One region of the Streptomyces spongiicola genome, then DNA from elsewhere that is predicted to be linked to it. Evidence: riboswitches for the same ligand, from Rfam matches in the RefSeq annotation. Region 1 holds a riboswitch; each other region holds the start of a gene.
What was found. Region 1 has a riboswitch for cyclic di-AMP ahead of DDQ41_RS28555 (M23 family metallopeptidase). Riboswitches for the same ligand answer to the same signal wherever they lie in the genome.
Positions count from the first base shown of each region.

Region 2: it holds a riboswitch for cyclic di-AMP, as region 1 does, so the genes downstream of both, DDQ41_RS21210 (C40 family peptidase) here and DDQ41_RS28555 (M23 family metallopeptidase) in region 1, are expected to answer to the same signal.
Region 3: it holds a riboswitch for cyclic di-AMP, as region 1 does, so the genes downstream of both, DDQ41_RS14550 (M23 family metallopeptidase) here and DDQ41_RS28555 (M23 family metallopeptidase) in region 1, are expected to answer to the same signal.

Region 1 covers NZ_CP029254.1:6,576,052-6,581,724, forward strand. Annotated here, with positions in the region: gene DDQ41_RS28545 (aspartate aminotransferase family protein) at 1-592, shown strand, start outside; gene DDQ41_RS28550 (tyrosine-protein phosphatase) at 975-1,790, opposite strand; cyclic di-AMP (ydaO/yuaA leader) riboswitch at 2,390-2,547, shown strand; gene DDQ41_RS28555 (M23 family metallopeptidase) at 2,550-3,527, shown strand; gene DDQ41_RS28560 (SGNH/GDSL hydrolase family protein) at 3,888-4,679, shown strand; gene DDQ41_RS28565 (STM4011 family radical SAM protein) at 4,811-5,673, opposite strand, start outside.
Region 2 covers NZ_CP029254.1:4,806,784-4,812,456, reverse strand. Annotated here, with positions in the region: gene pcrA (DNA helicase PcrA) at 217-2,688, opposite strand; cyclic di-AMP (ydaO/yuaA leader) riboswitch at 2,899-3,067, shown strand; gene DDQ41_RS21210 (C40 family peptidase) at 3,066-4,331, shown strand; gene DDQ41_RS21205 (hypothetical protein) at 4,826-5,179, opposite strand; gene DDQ41_RS21200 (C40 family peptidase) at 5,432-5,673, shown strand, end outside.
Region 3 covers NZ_CP029254.1:3,322,173-3,327,845, reverse strand. Annotated here, with positions in the region: tRNA gene DDQ41_RS14565 (tRNA-Met) at 360-433, shown strand; gene DDQ41_RS14560 (MerR family transcriptional regulator) at 695-1,447, shown strand; gene DDQ41_RS14555 (PP2C family protein-serine/threonine phosphatase) at 1,677-2,798, shown strand; cyclic di-AMP (ydaO/yuaA leader) riboswitch at 3,157-3,293, shown strand; gene DDQ41_RS14550 (M23 family metallopeptidase) at 3,305-4,339, shown strand; gene DDQ41_RS14545 (PrsW family intramembrane metalloprotease) at 4,703-5,673, opposite strand, start outside.

The DNA of each region.
Region 1 (5,673 bases):
CAAGGCCCTGTCCGGCGGCTATGTGCCGGTCGGTGCGACCCTCGGCAAGGACTGGATCTTCAGGAAGGTCTACTCCTCGATGGACCGGGTGCTGGTGCACTCGGCGAGTTTCGGCTCCAACGCCCAGGCCATGGCGGCGGGCCTCGCCGTGCTCTCGGTGATCGAGGACGAGCAGGTCGTCGCGAACGCCAGGGCGACCGGGGATTCGCTGCGGACCAGGCTCGCCGCCCTGGTGGACCGCTACGAGCTGCTCCACGAGGTCCGCGGGCGCGGACTGATGATCGGGATCGAGTTCGGCAGACCTGCCTCGCTGAAGCTGCGCGGCCGCTGGTCGATGCTGCAGGCGGCGCGCAAGGGGTTGTTCGCCCAGATGGTGGCGGTGCCCCTGCTGCAACGCCACCGCATCCTCACGCAGGTCTCTGGCGACCGGCTGGAAGTGATCAAGCTGATTCCGCCGCTGATCGTCGGGGAGCGGGAGGTCGACCGGTTCGTCGGGGCCTTCACCGCCGTCATGGACGACGCGCACGGCGGCAGCGGGCTGATGTGGGACTTCGGGAAGACCCTCGTGAAGCAGGCGATCGCCGGTCACTGAGCGGGGCGCGGCACGGATGCCGCGGCCCCGGTCGCGGTGGCCTCGGTCGCGGCGGGCCGGTCACGATGGCCCCGGCTGCGGCGGGTCTCGGTGGGTCGGTGCGGCACAGGACCGCGGAGTGATCCCCTGCCGGGCCGGGGCCCGGTGCGTTGGGCCCGGTGCGTTGGGCCCGGTGCGTTGGGTTCGGTGCGTTGGGTCCGGCATGCCGGGTCCGGCGCGGTGTCCCCGGCGCGCCGGCTCCGGCGCGGGCCCCGTTCCGGGCCCCGTTCCGGGCCCGTCAGCGGCTCCGGGGAGGGCAGCGGCTCCGGCGCGGGCGGCCGGTCCGGGACGAGTGGCCGGTCCGGGACGAGCGGCCGGTCCGGGACGAGCGGCCGGCCGTGGGTCAGACCGTGCCGTCCACCAGCCGCTCCCGCAACCGCTCCCGCGTCGCGGGCGTCAGGCCGAGGCCCTCCTCCAGATAGCGCTCGGTGCCGCCCCAGACCTCCTCCATGGTCTCGAACGCCGCGGCCAGGTACTCGGCCCGGGCGTCGAACAGCGGCTTCAGCAGCTCCATCACCTCGGGCGACATCCCGGCCGGTGAGCTGTCGCTGCGCCGCACCCGGTAGCGCCGGTGGGGGTCGTTCGACTTGAGGTAGTCCGCCTCGATGGCGTCCCGCTCGACACCCACCGCCAGCAGTGAGACGGCGATGGACAGGCCCGCCCGGTCCTTGCCCGCCGCGCAGTGCATCAGCGCCGGTGTGCTGTCGTCGGCCAGTGCGTGCAGGACGCGGCTGTGCTCGGCGGTGCGCTCCCTGATGAGCGTGCGGTAGGAGGCGATCATCCGCCCCGCCGCTTGGCCGTCGGCGAGGATCGACTTCAGCTGATCGAGGTTCCCGTCACGCACCATGCGCCAGAACTCCGCCCCGTCGGCCGGGTCCGACAGCGGGATATTGACGTTGCGCACTCCCGAGAGTTCGACGTCCGGCCCCTCCAGCCGCTGGTCGGCGGCATTGCGGAAGTCGAAGACCGTGTGGAGCCCGAGTGAGGACAGGAAGGCCGTGTCCGAATCCGTCGCGTGCGCGAGATGGCCGCTGCGGAAGAGCAGTCCGGACCGAACGCGCCGTCCGTCCACGGTCGGCAGCCCGCCCACGTCCCGGAAGTTGCGCACGCCCGCCAGCTCGGGTTCGGCCGACGGGGTCCTGGGCAGCTGCTGCGTCACGGGGGCTCCTCCGTGTCTGCGGTCGGCGCTGCTCGCCGACGATGGCGCGGTGCTGACATTACGACATCGGTTACTCAGGCAATTATTTCGCGTTACGCGGGGGGCCTCGGCGAGTGGTGCCCCGATCCCGGTGGGCCGTGGTGCGCAGTGCCGTGACCGATGAGGCGCCGGTGCGGCCGTGCCGGGTGCGGGGTCCGGGTGGGCTGGACCACCGCGGGGTGTCCGCTGCGGGAACAGGGATTCCGGCCGGGCGGGGATTAAAGGGCTTTCGTGTTGTTCGAGGCATTAAATGCCGAGAGTGAGCAATATGTAAAGTGTCCGAGTTGGCATCTTTTGGGTAATCTGCGCCGATAGGAATCGTTATGGCCGTTCACCCGTGAGGTGAATCATATCCGTGACGTTCCGTGGAGAGTCCGATGGCTCAACTCCCCTGCCCGCGTGGAAGTCGCTGATCCGGAATCCACGCAGCGTGACCGGGAAATGTGTGCTGATATCCGGCAGATCGATTCAGTGGGGAAATGACGGCTTGTTCCCGTCGGCCCGGCTCCCATACGGTCACCGCAATCCGGTCGGAACGCCTCATCCTGCCGCCGTCCGGAATATCGCACCCACCCACACATGCGGCAGGAGCGGGGGACCCAGGTACCGCGCCGTTCCGTGACCCCGGACGGCTTGGGGTGAAGCCGTGCCCACGCGCGGCCGGGCGGCTCCAGCCCGAACCCGACAGCTCACCTCGCAGGCGGCGGAGAGGAAAGCGCCATGCCCGGTAAGGGGAAGCACCGCCGTCCGAGAACCAGCCCGTTCAGGCGCGGACTCGTCGCCGCCGGTACGGGCGGAGCCGTCATCGCGATCCCGTTCGCGGGTGCCGCGGGCGCGAGCACCGCCGGTCAGTCCGCGCCCGCCGGGCACGTCGCCCCGACCGTCCAGAAGGCCGTCGCCCCCCAGGCACCGCAGACCGGCAAGGCGCAAGGGCTCTACACCGTCGTGCCGGGCGACCACCTCTCGAAGATCGCCGCCGAGCAGCGTGTCGCGGGCGGCTGGCAGCAGCTCTACGCCGACAACCGCGCCGCCGTCGGCGAGAACCCCTCGCTGATCCACCCGGGCCTTGAACTCAGCCTGCACGGCACGCCGAAGGTCCAGGCTGCCCCGACGCCGCAGGCGAAGAGCGAGCCCAAGGGCGGCACCCCGGCGAAGGCCGGGAACCGGCCCGCGGCGCAGAAGCCGGCCGCCCCCGCCGACCGCGCCTCCCGCACCGCCGTCCGCGCCGTCGCGGCGCCGTCAGCGGCCCCGGCCCGGGTCCCGGCGGCGGGAGCCGCCGCCGAGAACGCCCCGTCGGGCTACTTCGCCCCGGTGACCGGCGGCGTCAGCACCGCGTACAGGGCCGCCGGAGCCATGTGGTCCAGCGGCTACCACACCGGTGTGGACTTCATCGCCCCGACCGGCACGTCCGTGAAGGCCGTCGGACCCGGCACGGTGGTCTCGGCCGGGTGGAGCGGTGCGTACGGCAACGAAGTCGTCATCAAGCACGACGACGGCACCTACTCGCAGTACGCCCACCTCTCCCGGCTGTCCGTCTCCTCCGGAGAGAGCGTCACGGGCGGCCGGCAGATCGGCCTGTCCGGCTCGACCGGCAACTCCACCGGCCCGCACCTGCACTTCGAGATCCGTACCGGCCCCGGCTACGGATCGGACATCGACCCGCTGGCCTATCTGCGCGGGCACGGGGTCGCGATCTGACGCTGCGCCGGTACCTCGCGCGGCGTCATCCGTCCGCCGGCCCCGCGCAGGGGGCCGGCGGACACCTTCGTACCGCCCTCGCGAGGCAGCGGGGCAGTGGGGGAGTGGGCGGGGAGTGCGGGGGTGGCCGAGATCGGACAGCGGGCGGGCACGGAGCGGCCAGGGGGCGGAGCGGGCGGGTAGGGCCCGCCGGTCCGTAGCGGTCACCATCAGGCTTTCGTCGGGGCGGGCGCGCGGGTAGGGCGCGCTGTGCCCGCGGTGCCCGTTCGGCCGAGAACCGACCTGGTGGTCCATGTCACGTACCGTCACCCCCTCCCTACGGTGGCGTAGGTCACTTCACGCGGTGAATGATGGCTCGACGTGGCAGACGATTCGCGATCAAGAGCAACGGAACCCTTCGGGTCGTACGCGGCGATCGGTGACAGCTTCACCGAGGGCGTCGGGGACCCCGGCCCCGACGGACGGTTCGTCGGGTGGGCGGACCGTCTCGCGGTCCTGCTGGACGGCCGTCTACCGGAGCACGGCCTCCGCTACGCCAATCTCGCCGTACGCGGCAGACTCCTCGACCAGATCGTGGAGGAGCAGGTCCCGCGTGCCAGGGAACTCGCTCCGGACCTGGTGACGTTCTGCGCCGGCGGGAATGACATCATCCGGCCCGGCAGCGACCCCGACGCCGTCGCCGAACGCTTCGAACGGGCGGTCGCCGACCTCACCGCCTCCGTGGGCACGGTGATGGTGACGACGGGGTTCGACACCCGAGGCGTGCCCGTGCTCCGCCATCTCCGGGGCAGGATCGCCACGTACACCGCGCACGTCCGCGCCATCGCCGACCGCTACCACTGCCCCGTGCTCGACCTCTGGTCCCTCAGGTCGGTGCAGGACAGGCGGGCCTGGGACGCCGACCGGCTGCACCTCTCGCCCGAGGGGCACACGCGGGTGGCGCTGCGCGCCGCGCAGGTGCTCGGTCTGGACGTGCCCGCGGACCCCGACCAGCCGTGGCCTCCGCTGCCCCCGCGCGGCAGCCTGGAAGTCCGCCGGGACGACATCCAGTGGGCCCGCGAGCACCTGGCGCCCTGGATCGGGCGACGGCTCAGGGGCGAGTCGTCCGGCGATCACGTGGCGCCGAAACGCCCCGACCTGCTGCCGCTCTGACCGTCGCGCCCCGCTCCCGGGGCCTGCCCGCGCGCGGGAGGGGGCGATGATCAAGCGTTACGACTGCTCCACGTGCACCGGGGCCTGCCCGCGCGCGGGAGGGGGCTCATGACGGCCCCGCTCGACCCCGGTCACCGACCTGGCGCCCGTCCGCGCAGGGGAGAGGGACCGGGGAACGGGAGAGGGGCCGGGAACGGTCGGGCGTCCGGCCGCGGGAGAGGGACGAGGGCCGTGCCCGCGTCGCCGCCGCCGGTCCCGCCCGGGGCGCTCCCGTCCCCGCCTCCGGGCACCGCGTCCGGGTATCCGGCGGGGATCCGCTCCAGGACGCCGCCGGCGAACACGTCGTACAGCGGCAGCGACTCCAGATGGACATAGCCGATGTGGCAGTCGCACACCGCGAGCGGGCAGGCCCGCGGCCGCAGCGCCGCGCGGTAGGAGCCGTCGTAGAGGTTGCCCAGTGCCGACCGCACGAAGTGGCAGCGCCGCACCGTGCCGTCGCCGTCCACCGAGACGACCGACTCGCCCGTGCGGCACGGCAGCCCGACCGAGCGATGGGGTTGCCGGCTGTACGGGAACAGCGGGTCCAGCGCCGTCCAGCGGGCTGCCTCCTCGTCCGTGTAGGGCTGCCCCTCTGCCGCGTTGACCCACAGGTAGACCTGGTCCGGGAGATCGGCCCGGAGCCGTCGGGCGGACTCCAGGTGCTCCTCGAGGCCGACGATCCCGACGCTGAACCTGATGCCGCGCGCGGTCAGCTCCCGGCACCTGCCGAGGAAGCGCGCGTACGGCGTCTGGCCGGGGTGGTAGGTGCACCACAGCGCGAGCTTCCGCGCGTCCGCGCCGTCCAGCCAGTCCGTGCGGCAGCTCAGATTGGTCTGGACGGCGACCCTGCGGATGTGCGGCAGCCGGGACAGCTCGGTCAGCGCGCGCCGGTACCACGAGCGCACCAGCGCCTCGCCCCACGGGGTGAACAGCACCGAAAGCCGGTCCCCGCCCC
Region 2 (5,673 bases), 1.8 Mb from region 1:
CCCAGCCGGCCCGCCCCGGCCCGTCCATGCCCGACGCGCGTCCGCCCATGCCCGACGCACGCCCGCCCTACTCGCGCCGGCACGCCCGACGCACGCGTCCCACTCGCGCCGGCCCGCCCTACTCGTGCCCGCTCACCCGGAGGGCGTACCGGCACCGGCCCGGGCCCCGCGGAAGTTCCCCGCGGAACGGCCCCGGGCGCGCGGCCTCCCGGCTCGTCAGAGCTTCTCCACCGGCGCGTACCGCAGCAGCAGCCGCTTCGGCTTGGCGTCGCCGAAGTCGATCGTCGCCTGGGCGTCGCCACCCGAACCCGTCACCGCCATCACGGTGCCCAGCCCGAACTGGTCGTGGGTGACCCGGTCCCCGACGGCCAGGGCGATCACCGGCTTGTCCGTCGTCCGCCGGGTCGCGAAGCCGGACGGGCCGGAGCGGGACCGGGACGACGACAGTGCCGAGACGACGCCGGGCGCCGGCCCGGCGGGCGCCGCCGTCCGGCCCGTCCGCTTCCACTCCAGGTGGGCGTCGGGGATCTCCTCCAGGAAGCGCGAGGGCGGGTTGTAGGCGGGCTGGCCCCAGGCGCTGCGCATCGAGGAACGCGTCAGATAGAGGCGCTCCCGGGCACGGGTGATCCCCACGTACGCCAGCCGGCGCTCCTCCTCCAGTTCCTTGGTCTGGCCGAGCGCCCGCATGTGCGGGAAGACGCCGTCCTCCATGCCGGTGAGGAACACGACGGGGAACTCCAGGCCCTTCGCGGTGTGCAGCGTCATCAGCGTGATGACGCCGCCGCCCTCCTCGTCGTCGGGGATCTGGTCGGAGTCGGCGACGAGCGCGACCTGCTCCAGGAACTCCGCGAGGGTGCCCGACCCCTCCTCGGCGCCGCGCTCCTGCTCGAACTCCAGGGCCACCGCCGCGAGTTCCTGGAGGTTCTCGATACGGGTCTCGTCCTGGGGGTCGGTGGACGCCTGGAGTTCGGCGAGATAGCCGGTCCGCTCCAGCACGGCTTCCAGCACCACCGCGGGACCGGCGCCCGAGTCGACGACGGTGCGCAGCTCCTCCATGAGCGTGTTGAAGCGCTTCACGGCGTTGGCGGAGCGGGCGGCCATGCCGTACGCCTCGTCGACTCGGCGCAGCGCCTGCGGGAAGGTGATCCGCTCCCGCAGCGCGAGGGCGTCGATCATCGCCTCGGCGCGCTCGCCGATGCCGCGCTTCGGTACGTTCAGGATGCGCCGCAGCGGCACGTTGTCCTCGGGGTTGGCGAGGACCCTCAGGTACGCCAGGACGTCCCGGACCTCCTTGCGCTCGTAGAAGCGCACACCGCCGACGACCTTGTAGGGCAGGCCGACGCGGATGAAGATCTCCTCGAAGACACGGGACTGCGCGTTGGTCCGGTAGAAGACCGCCACTTCGCCGGCCCTGGCCTCGCCGGCGTCCGCCAGCCGGTCGATCTCGTCGGCGACGAACTGGGCCTCGTCGTGCTCGGTGTCCGCGACGTAGCCGGTGATCCGCGCGCCCGCGCCCGCGTTCGTCCACAGGTTCTTGGGACGGCGGCTCTCGTTGCGCTCGATCACCGCGTTGGCCGCGGAGAGGATCGTCTGGGACGAGCGGTAGTTCTGCTCGAGCAGGATCGTGGTCGCGTCCGGGTAGTCCTCCTCGAACTGGAGGATGTTGCGGATGGTGGCACCGCGGAAGGCGTAGATCGACTGGTCGGCGTCGCCCACCACGCACAGCTCGGCGGGGCCGAGGTCGTCGTACCCCGTGCCGACCAGCTCGCGCACGAGGGTGTACTGGGCGTGGTTGGTGTCCTGGTACTCGTCGACCAGGACGTGGCGGAACCGGCGCCGGTAGTGCTCGGCGACCTCCGGGAACGCCTGCAGCAGATGGACCGTGGTCATGATGATGTCGTCGAAGTCCAGCGCGTTGGCCTCGCGCAGCCGGGCCTGGTACATCCGGTACGCCTCGGCCAGCGTCTGCTCGAAGCCTCCCCCGGAGCCGTCGGACCGGCCGGCACCCCCGGCCTCGGCGGCGAAGGCCTCCTCGTCGACCAGCTCGTTCTTCAGGTTCGAGATCTTGGCGCTGAACGCCTTCGGCGGGTAGCGCTTCGGATCGAGGTCCAGATCGCGGCAGACCAGTGCCATCAACCGCTTGGAGTCGGCGGCGTCGTAGATCGAGAAGGACGAGGTGAAGCCGAGCTTCTTGCTCTCCCTGCGCAGTATGCGGACGCAGGCGCTGTGGAAGGTGGAGACCCACATGGCGCGGGCGCGCGGGCCGACGAGCTGCTCGACGCGCTCCTTCATCTCGCCCGCGGCCTTGTTGGTGAAGGTGATCGCCAGTATCTGGCCGGGGTGCACCTCGCGGGTCGCCAGCAGATGGGCGATCCGGTGGGTCAGCACCCGGGTCTTGCCGGAGCCGGCACCGGCGACGATGAGCAGCGGGGAGCCGGTGTGGACGACGGCGGCACGCTGCTGCTCGTTCAGCCCGCTCAGCAGGGCGGCCGGGTCGATGACCGGGCGCGGGGCGCCGTCCCGGTAGAAGGCGTCACCGGGTCCGGGCTCGTCGAACCCGCCCTCGAAGAGGTCGTGCGGGACCTCCTCCGCCGGAAGGTGCTCGTGGTCCTCCGGCGGCGGGGGCTCCTCCGGGACCGGGGTCCGCCGGAGGTCCGCCAGGAAACTGTCGTCAAAGAGGCTGCTCATCGCTCTCCGAGTCTAGGCGGCCCCACTGACGGTCCGCCGCCGCCTTCCGGGGAATCAGTACCGGACACCTCTGGTCATGACACGGACACGCAGCGCCAAGGTAACGGAAATGTATCGGGCATATCGAACACCCTCCTTCACAGCAGCACCACACTTTGGCTAGCGTGCTCGCCCAGGCGGCCCGTACCCCCTTCGGCGAACCACGCCAGCCGGGCAGCCGCGCCGAATCCGTTGCTCTTGCAAAGGAGTTCGGAACCGGGGACCCACTCATCAAGCACAACCGGGGTGAATCGGGCCGGCCTTCACCCGGCCCGTAGGGCAGCCTTCCGTTCCGTCCGAACCCGACAGCTAACCCGGTAGGCGTTCCACGGAAGGAGATGCCGGCCTTGGCGTCGCACCGCAAGCCGCGCAGCCGCACACGTACCAGCACACCCGCCGTCGGGTTCACGACGGCCGCCATAGCGGGAGTCTCGCTCCTCTCGGCCCAGAACGCGACAGCCGGCACGAAGCCCACCGTCGAGGAGGTCCAGAAGAAGGTCGACGACCTCTACCGGCAGGCGGGTTCGCCGAACCAGGAGTTCGGCAGGGCGAAGGAGCACGGCAGGGCGAAGGAGGCCACCGGGCAGCAGCGCCGCACGGTGGACCGTTCCCTCGACGAAACCGCCGCGCGCACGGAGGCGTTCGGCGAGTCCCGGCGCGCCCTGGGCGTCCAGGCCGCGACCCCGGACCGCACGGGCGCCGTCGCCCCGGCCACCGCGCTGCTGCTCGCCGAAGACCCGCGGGTCCACACCGACCAGGCGCAGCCGGTGGACCTGCCGGCCGGGCAGCAGCACGGCGCCGTCACCGAGCACCGGACCCGGTCGGCCGAGGCCGCCGAACAGGCCGAGCGACCCGGGCAGGCCGAGCAGGCCGAGCGACCCGGGCAGGCCCGGCAGGCCGCCGGGAACCTGGAGCCGCTCACGGACTCGCAGGAGCCGCTGCGCGCCAGGAAGCAGGCCGCCCAGCAGAAGCTCGCGGGGGCGAGGGAGCTGCTGTCGCGGCTGACCGCCGATGACCGGACGCGGCTCGCCGAAGTCGAGCGCGCGAAGGAGCAGCAGGCCCGCCGGAAGGCGGAGGCCAGGGCGGAGGCCGAAGCCTCGGCCGGCACGGTGGCCGAGGTCGAGTGGCGGTTCCAGGAGCGCGAGCGGCAGGCATGGGAAGGGACGGACGGCGGCACGGGCACGGGCACCGCGACGGGCACGGGCACTGCGACGGGCAGGGAGGGCGGTTCCGCGACGGCCGGCGGCACATACGCGGCCAAGGCCGAGAAGGTGCTGTCCTTCGCGCACGCCCAGATAGGCAAGCCGTACGTCCGGGGCGCGACCGGCCCGAGTTCGTACGACTCCTCGGGGCTCACCCAGGCGGCCTGGCGCGCGGCGGGCGTCGATCTGCCCCGCACCACCTGGGACCAGATGGGGGCCGGGCAGCGAGTGGCCACGGCCGATCTGCTCCCCGGTGACCTGGTCTTCTTCTACGACGACATCAGCCATGTCGGGATCTACGCGGGCGACGGCATGATGATCCACGCCCCCGAGCCGGGCGCGAACGTCCGCGCGGAGTCGATCTACTACATGCCGGTCCACGGCAGCGTCCGCCCCGCGTAGCGCCGCCGCGTCCGGCCGCAGGACCGGTACGTGCGGGGGCGGCGGTCCTGCGGTGCAGCCGGGGAAGGGCCCGGGTCCCTCTCCGGAACGAGGCTCCGGGGCCGCTCGGGTCCGTGCGCTCCGGCGAATCCCGGACCCGTGGGGGAGCGGCACGCGGGCCCGGGGTGCGCCGTGCTCGGCGGGCCCGGGGTGCGCCGTGCTCGGCGGGTGCGGGGTGCGCCGTGCTCGGCGAGTGCGGCCATGCCCAGGGCATCCCCGCACCGCCGTGACTGAGCACACCCCGGGATCCCCGCGCCCCGGGATCCCGCGCGTACGCGGGAGCCCCGAGTGCCGGTTGCGCCCCAACTCGGGCTATGTGGGGATCCCCGCGCGTACGCGGGAGCCCCGATCGACGAGGACCCGGAGCAGGCGTACGGGTAGGGATCCCCGCGCGTACGCGGGAGCCCCTCACGCGGTCACGTACACCGGGCTCCCGCACCCGGTGCGGGGGTCAATCATGTCCAGAGCGTCGCGATCAGGATGTTCACCAAGGTCAGAGTGCCGACCGCCCCGAACGCCCGCTTGTCCACGGCTTCCTCGTCCCGCTTGACGTAGACCAGTGCCAGGACCACCACGAGCACGGCCAGCTTGACACCGACCTTGAGGTTGTTCACGGGCTGGCCGTCCGCCTGGTTCAGTCCCACCAGTGCCACGCCCGTCACCAGCATGGTGAGCGCGCCGTGCAGCATCCCCGGGGTGAAGCGCGCCGTGCCCTCCCCCATCGCCTTCATCTGCGTGAGGAAGCCGCCGAGCAGCGCGGCGATTCCGATGATGTGAAGGGCGACAAAGACATTGATGAGTACGTCCATGGCACCGGAGCCTAGCCGTACGGTCCCAGGCGATCCGCGGCGGTCCTTCTACGGCCAATTCCGGTCATAACACCCCTTTGTCGCAACCCGAAGGCTTAGCGTCCTCCCCCAGGTGGCCGGTTCCACCGCCGTCCGTGTCCGGGCGGCTGCTCCCGGCCGCCCCCGCCGGAAGAGCCGGTGGTGGACCGCTCCCCCTGCACGGTCCGCCACCGGTGGCCGCACCGGCGGGCCCCGACGGAAGGACTGGCCCTCGTGGCAGCGCACCGCAAGCCCAGGCAGCGCACGCTTCCCGGCACCGCCGCACGCTTCTCCGCCACCCTCGCACTCGCCGGCGCGGCCACCGCCACCGCCTTCGAGGGCCCCGGGCACGCCGCCCCCGCACCCGCACCCGCACCCGCACCGGACGACGTACGGGCCGGGGCCGACCGCCTCCACCGGGAGGCGGAGGCGGCGACGGAGAAGTACAACGGGGCGAGGGAGAGGGCCGAGAGGGC
Region 3 (5,673 bases), 3.3 Mb from region 1:
CCTGGGGCTGTGCCCCGTCTCGGCGGGCGTCCGGCCTGGGGGCTCTGCCGGGTCTCGGTGGGCGTTCGGTTGTCCGGCTGTGCGGCTGTGCGGGCACCCGGGTGCCCGGGTGTTCGGAGGGCCGCCTGGCGTTCGTTCGGCGGTGCCCTCCCGCGGAGGAGCAGGCACGCCCTCCCCGCCAGGGACTCCGGCGGCATGGGCACGGGCTTCGCCGTTCCGGCGGACCCGAGCCGGGAGCGGGTACCGCGCCGGGGCTCCGCTGCCCGGAGTCCCGGGTGCCCGTTCCGCGCGGATCGGCGCCTCCGGGAGGGAAAATGGATTTGATCTTGCTCCGCATGGCGTAAGGTGGTGTTCACCGACGCGGGGTGGAGCAGCTCGGTAGCTCGCTGGGCTCATAACCCAGAGGTCGCAGGTTCAAATCCTGTCCCCGCTACTGAACGCCGAGGGCCCGGGACCATCTGGTTCCGGGCCCTCGGCGCGTATGCCTCTCTTCCTCTTCTCTCCCTGCCCCGACCGGCCCGTCGGTCCATCCGGGACCTTTCCCCCGCCGCCCCGGCCCGTGCACCCTCCGTTGCCGTTGCCGTTGCCGTTGCCGTTGCCGTTGCCGTTGAGGTTGCCCCTGCGGCCGGTGTTCCCCGGGGCCGGTTCTTCTCGCCTTGACCTTCACGCAGCGTCAAGATCTAGCGTTCCGGGCATGGAGTGGTCCATCCAGCAGATCGCCAGGAAAGCCGGCACGACGAGCCGCACGCTTCGCCACTACGGGGAACTCGGGCTCCTCCCGCCGAGCCGGATCGGCGGCAACGGCTACCGCTACTACGACCAGGACGCCCTGGTCCGGCTGCAGCGCATCCTGCTGTTGCGGGAGCTGGGCCTCGGCCTGCCCGCCATCGCGCGGGTTCTGGACGGCCAGCGGGACACGGCCACCGCACTGCGCGCGCACCTGAGGCTGCTGGAGCAGGAGCGGGAGCGCATCGGGCGGCAGATCGCCTCGGTGCGGACCACTCTCGACCGGACCGAGAGAGGAGAGGAACTGATGGCCGAAGAGGTCTTCGACGGCTTCGACCACACCCGCTACGAGGAGGAGGTGACCGAGCGCTGGGGCCGCAGGGCGTACCAGGAGGGCGACCGCTGGTGGCGCTCGCTGAGCGCGCGGGAGAAGCGCGACTTCCGGGACCGCCAGGTCGCGATCGCCCGCGATTTCGGGCAGGCTCTGAGGGACGGGCTTGCGCCGGACAGCGAGGAGGCCCAGGCCATCGCTCGGCGCCACTGCGAGTGGCTCTCGGTGACGGCCACCCCCACCAGGTCGTATGTGATCGGTCTGGGTGAGATGTACGTCGCCGATCCGCGCTTCACGGCCGGTTACGACCGGCACGGCGAGGGCACGGCGGCCTTCGTCCGGGACGCGCTGAAGGTCTACGCGGAGCGCCATCTCGGCGAAGACCGCTAGCCGCGTGCGGACGCTGACCGGCGCTGACCGGCGCTGACCGGCGCCGACGGGCGGTGTCCCGCGCGGCCCCGTCACCAGGAGGGCCCCCTGGTGACCCGCGGCCGCCGGGGGCGGTGCCCGCGGGCTGGGCCGGTTGGCCGATGGCGATGCGTCGGGCGGAGCTGTTGCGGTCAGCCTGAATGGGGCGCGGTACCGTCCGCGGCCTGGACGGACCCGGCAGGAGACAGTGTTGCGGCATCGAGAACGCGGCGGGGAAGGGTGGCAGAACGGTGGCCGCCGCCTCGTCACCCTGCTCCCGTGGCTGCTGATCGTGGGCGGGGTCTTCTACGACCTGGGAACACCCGACACCTTCACGGCCGTACCCCTCTTCACGGCGGCACCGCTGATCGCCGCCCCCTTCTGCTCGTTGCGCTGGACGGCGGCCACCGGCGTCGCCGCCTGCGTGGCGGTCACCGGGATGCACATCTACAGCGACCGACTCACGGGGATCCCGGCCATCACGGAGATACTGACCGTGTTCACGGTCTCCGTGCTGGCCCTCGTCCTCAATCGGATCGTGCGCCTGAGCGGGGAGCGCCTGGCGTCGGCCCGGTTCGTCGCGGAGGCGGCGCAGCGGGCCGTGCTGCCGACTCCGGACGAGCGGATCGACGGCTTGCAGGTCGCCGCCCGGTACGAGGCGGCCGAGCGGGACGCGTTCATCGGCGGGGACCTGTACGCCGTGCAGGAGACCCCGTACGGGGTGCGGCTGATCGTGGGGGACGTGCGGGGGAAGGGTCTGGGCGCGGTCGGGACGGTGGCCCTGGTCCTGGGTGCCTTCCGCGAGGCAGCCGAGCAGGAGCCCTCGCTGGCGGGGGTCGCGCAGCGGCTTGAGCGGGCGCTGGCGCGCGAGGGCGCGTGGGAGGCCGGGTCCGAGAACTCCGAGAACTCCGAGAGTTCCGAGGGCTTCACCACCGCCGTGCTCGCCGAGGTCCCGGGCGACGGAGAACGGATCAGGATCGTCAACCGGGGGCATCCGTCGCCGCTGCTGATCGCGGCGGACGGCGCGCTGCTCGTGCTGAATCCGCCCGAGCGGGCGCTGCCCCTGGGTATGGACCTGGGGACCTGGCCCGATCTGGTGTCCGAGACCTCCTATCCGCCCGGTGGCACGCTCCTGCTCTACACCGACGGCCTGTCCGAGGCACGGGACGCGCACGGTGTGATGTACGACCCGCGCAGCCGGCTGGGCGGCCGTGCCTTCTCCGGCCCGGAGGAACTGCTGGACGTGGTCGTCGCCGATGTGCGCCGGCACACGGGCGGTGCGGCGACGGACGACATGGCGCTGCTCGCGGTCACCCGGCGCGGGGAGCGGTAGTCAGCGGGGCGCCGGACGACGCCGGCCTCCCGTGGCAGGTCCCGTTGGTGCTTGTGGTGCTTGTGGTGCTTGTGGTGCTTGTGTGGCGTAGGACGGCGGGTGGGTTGGCCGGGGTGGGCCGATGGGCTGACGCTACGGAGCGTGATCGAAGCGGAGCCCTCCGCATAACATTTGACGAACTGTCAGAAATGCTGGCCTCGATTACGGGCGGCAACTTGCCGATTTTGCACCGGTTGTTGTGCTTAAGCTCTGGCCAACGTTCCTAACGATCAGCGGGAACAGCTTGGAATCGGGCCTCGATCTCTATTAACGTTCGATAACGCAGCGCGGTCGTCCCAGCCGTCGCAAGAGGCGGCACCGTGCGCATGCGCCGAATCCCGCAAGGGAACCGGGGAACCATCTATTTGGGGTGAATCGGGCACTTCGCGGTGCCCGAAGGAGACCTTCCTGCTCCGAACCCGTCAGCTAACCCGGTAGGTGAGAAGGAAGGAAAGGAGAACGCCTCCGTGGCGTCCAACGAGCCTGCCCTCCAGGAGCCCCCCACTACGCAGTGGGTACCCGGCGACCGGTGGGCTTCCGCCCCCGCGGCGGAGGAGTGGAACCCGACCGAGGAGTCGGTCCGTCCCGTCCGCGGCAGGCACCGCGTGGTCAAGCAGCGCAACGCGCTCGCGCGGAGTTCCACCGTCCTCGGTGTCGGCGTCATCGCCGCCGTCGGCGCGGGCGGCATGGCCACCGCCCAGGACAAGCCCGCGGTCTCCATCTCCCTGCCCGATGTCATCGCGGACAAACTCCCGGACCCCGAGTCGCTGCCCGGCGTGGGCTCCTTGATACAGGACGAGCCGGCTGACGAGGTCGTCGCAGACGGCCCGCTCACCTCGGCCGACACCACGGGTGAGGGGGGCGACGCGGGCGAGGCCCTGCGCGCCCGGATCCTCCAGCAGGCCGAGCAGCAGCAGGCCAACGCAGAGGCCGAGGCGCGGGCGGCCGCCGAACAGGCCGCCGCGGAGCAGGCCGCCGCCGAGGCGAAGCAGCAGAAGACCGAGGCGGCGAAGGCTGCCGAAGCGGCCGCCGAGGCTGAGCGCAAGGCCGCGGAGGAGGCCGCGCGCAAGGCGGAGGCCGAGCGACTCGCCAAGCTCGCGGCGAGCTACTCCCTGCCGACCTCGTCGTACACCCTCACCTCCACCTTCGGGCAGGCCGGATCACTGTGGTCCTCCGGCTACCACACGGGTCTCGACTTCGCCGCTCCGACGGGTACCCCGGTCAAGGCCGTGCACGGCGGCACGATCAAGTCGGCCGGCTGGTCCGGGTCGTACGGCTACCACATCGTTCTGGAACTCGAGGACGGTACCGAGGTCTGGTACAGCCATCTGTCGTCGATGACCGTGAGCGCGGGGCAGAAGGTCTCCACCTCCGAGACCATCGGGCGGGTCGGCGCCACCGGCAATGTCACCGGCCCGCATCTGCACCTCGAGGTGCACACACCGGGTGGTGACGGTATCGACCCCGCCGCCTGGCTGCGAGGCAAGGGCCTCTCCGTCTGACCGTCTGGTCCGTGGGGCCCGTGGGGTCCCTCGGCCCGGTGAATCCCCCCGGCCCCCGGCCCTTCGGCCACACGGCCCATCTGATCCCCCTCGGCCCGTCGGCAACTCCCGGCCCGCCCCTCGGTCGGCCCGTCCGGTCTGACAGGGAGCCGTTGCTGTCCGGGCGCCGGCGGCCCGGGCCGCTGGCGGCCCGGCTACGCGCCCCACCGGCGCCCGGGCCACCTGGGGTCGTGCCATGCCCCGGGGACGGGCCGCCCGGAGGGCACGCGTCCGGTGTGCCCCTGTCTCTCCGCGTCCCCCGTCTCCCCGCATCCCTCGTCTCCCCGCGTCCACGGTCTCGACCCGTCCACCGATCAGCAGCGGTCAGCCGCGGTACGGGTTGAAGCCGCTGTAGTCCAGATGCGGCGGGGGCTGCCAGGCCCGGCCCGTCGCACGGGCGGCGTACGTCAGGGCCGGGCCCGCGACGCCCCTGCGCTGCCAGAGGTGGTGCAGCAGCTCCTGCTCCCGGGCGGTGAAGTCCGGCTCGGCCGCGCCCCGCCCGGCCCGGTGCCGGAGGAAGGCCAGGGAGGTGGCGAAGATCTCGTACTCGGAGACCGCGCGTGCGGCGGCCGGGCCGTGGGTGCGGCCCGCCACGTCCCGGGCCATCGTGCGGGCCTTCATGGAGGACAGCGCGAGCGGTTCGGCCGGGGCCAGCCAGCCCGCCGCGGCGTACGCGGGCAGTTCCGCGGCGACGGTGCGCAGCTCGCGCTGCCGGGTCCACACCGCCAGCCAGGTCAGCAGACCGAAGGCGGGCACCATGAAGGCCGCGTACACCGCGTAGAAGCCCAGCGGGCCGAAGACCGCCGAGCCGTTCCACAGCGCGTGCATGCCCATGGCGAGGAGCAGGCCGAGCAGCGGCAGTGCGACCCTGCGGACCCTCCGGTGCCGCGCCGAGGCCGCCGCCAGGCCGAAGCCGATGCCCGTGAGCACCGTGAACAGCGGATGGGCGAACGGCGACATCACGATTCTGACGAAGAACGTCGCCGCCGTGACGGAGGCGAAGCCCGAGGTGCCGAACTGCTGGTCCTCGCCGAAGGCGTTGCCGAGGTAGAGGATGTTCTCCGTGAAGGCGAAACCGGTGGCGGTGAAACCGGCGATCACGACACCGTCGACCAGGCCCGTGAAGTCCTGCCTCCGGAAGAGGAAGAGCAGCAGCACGGCGGCCGCCTTGGCGGTCTCCTCGACCACGGGCGCGACGACGGTCGCGCCGATCGCGTCGGCGTGCGTCGGGTCGGCCGTGGCGGTGGCTATCCACCGGGTCGCGAACGTGTTGGCGATGATGGCGACGAGGGCGG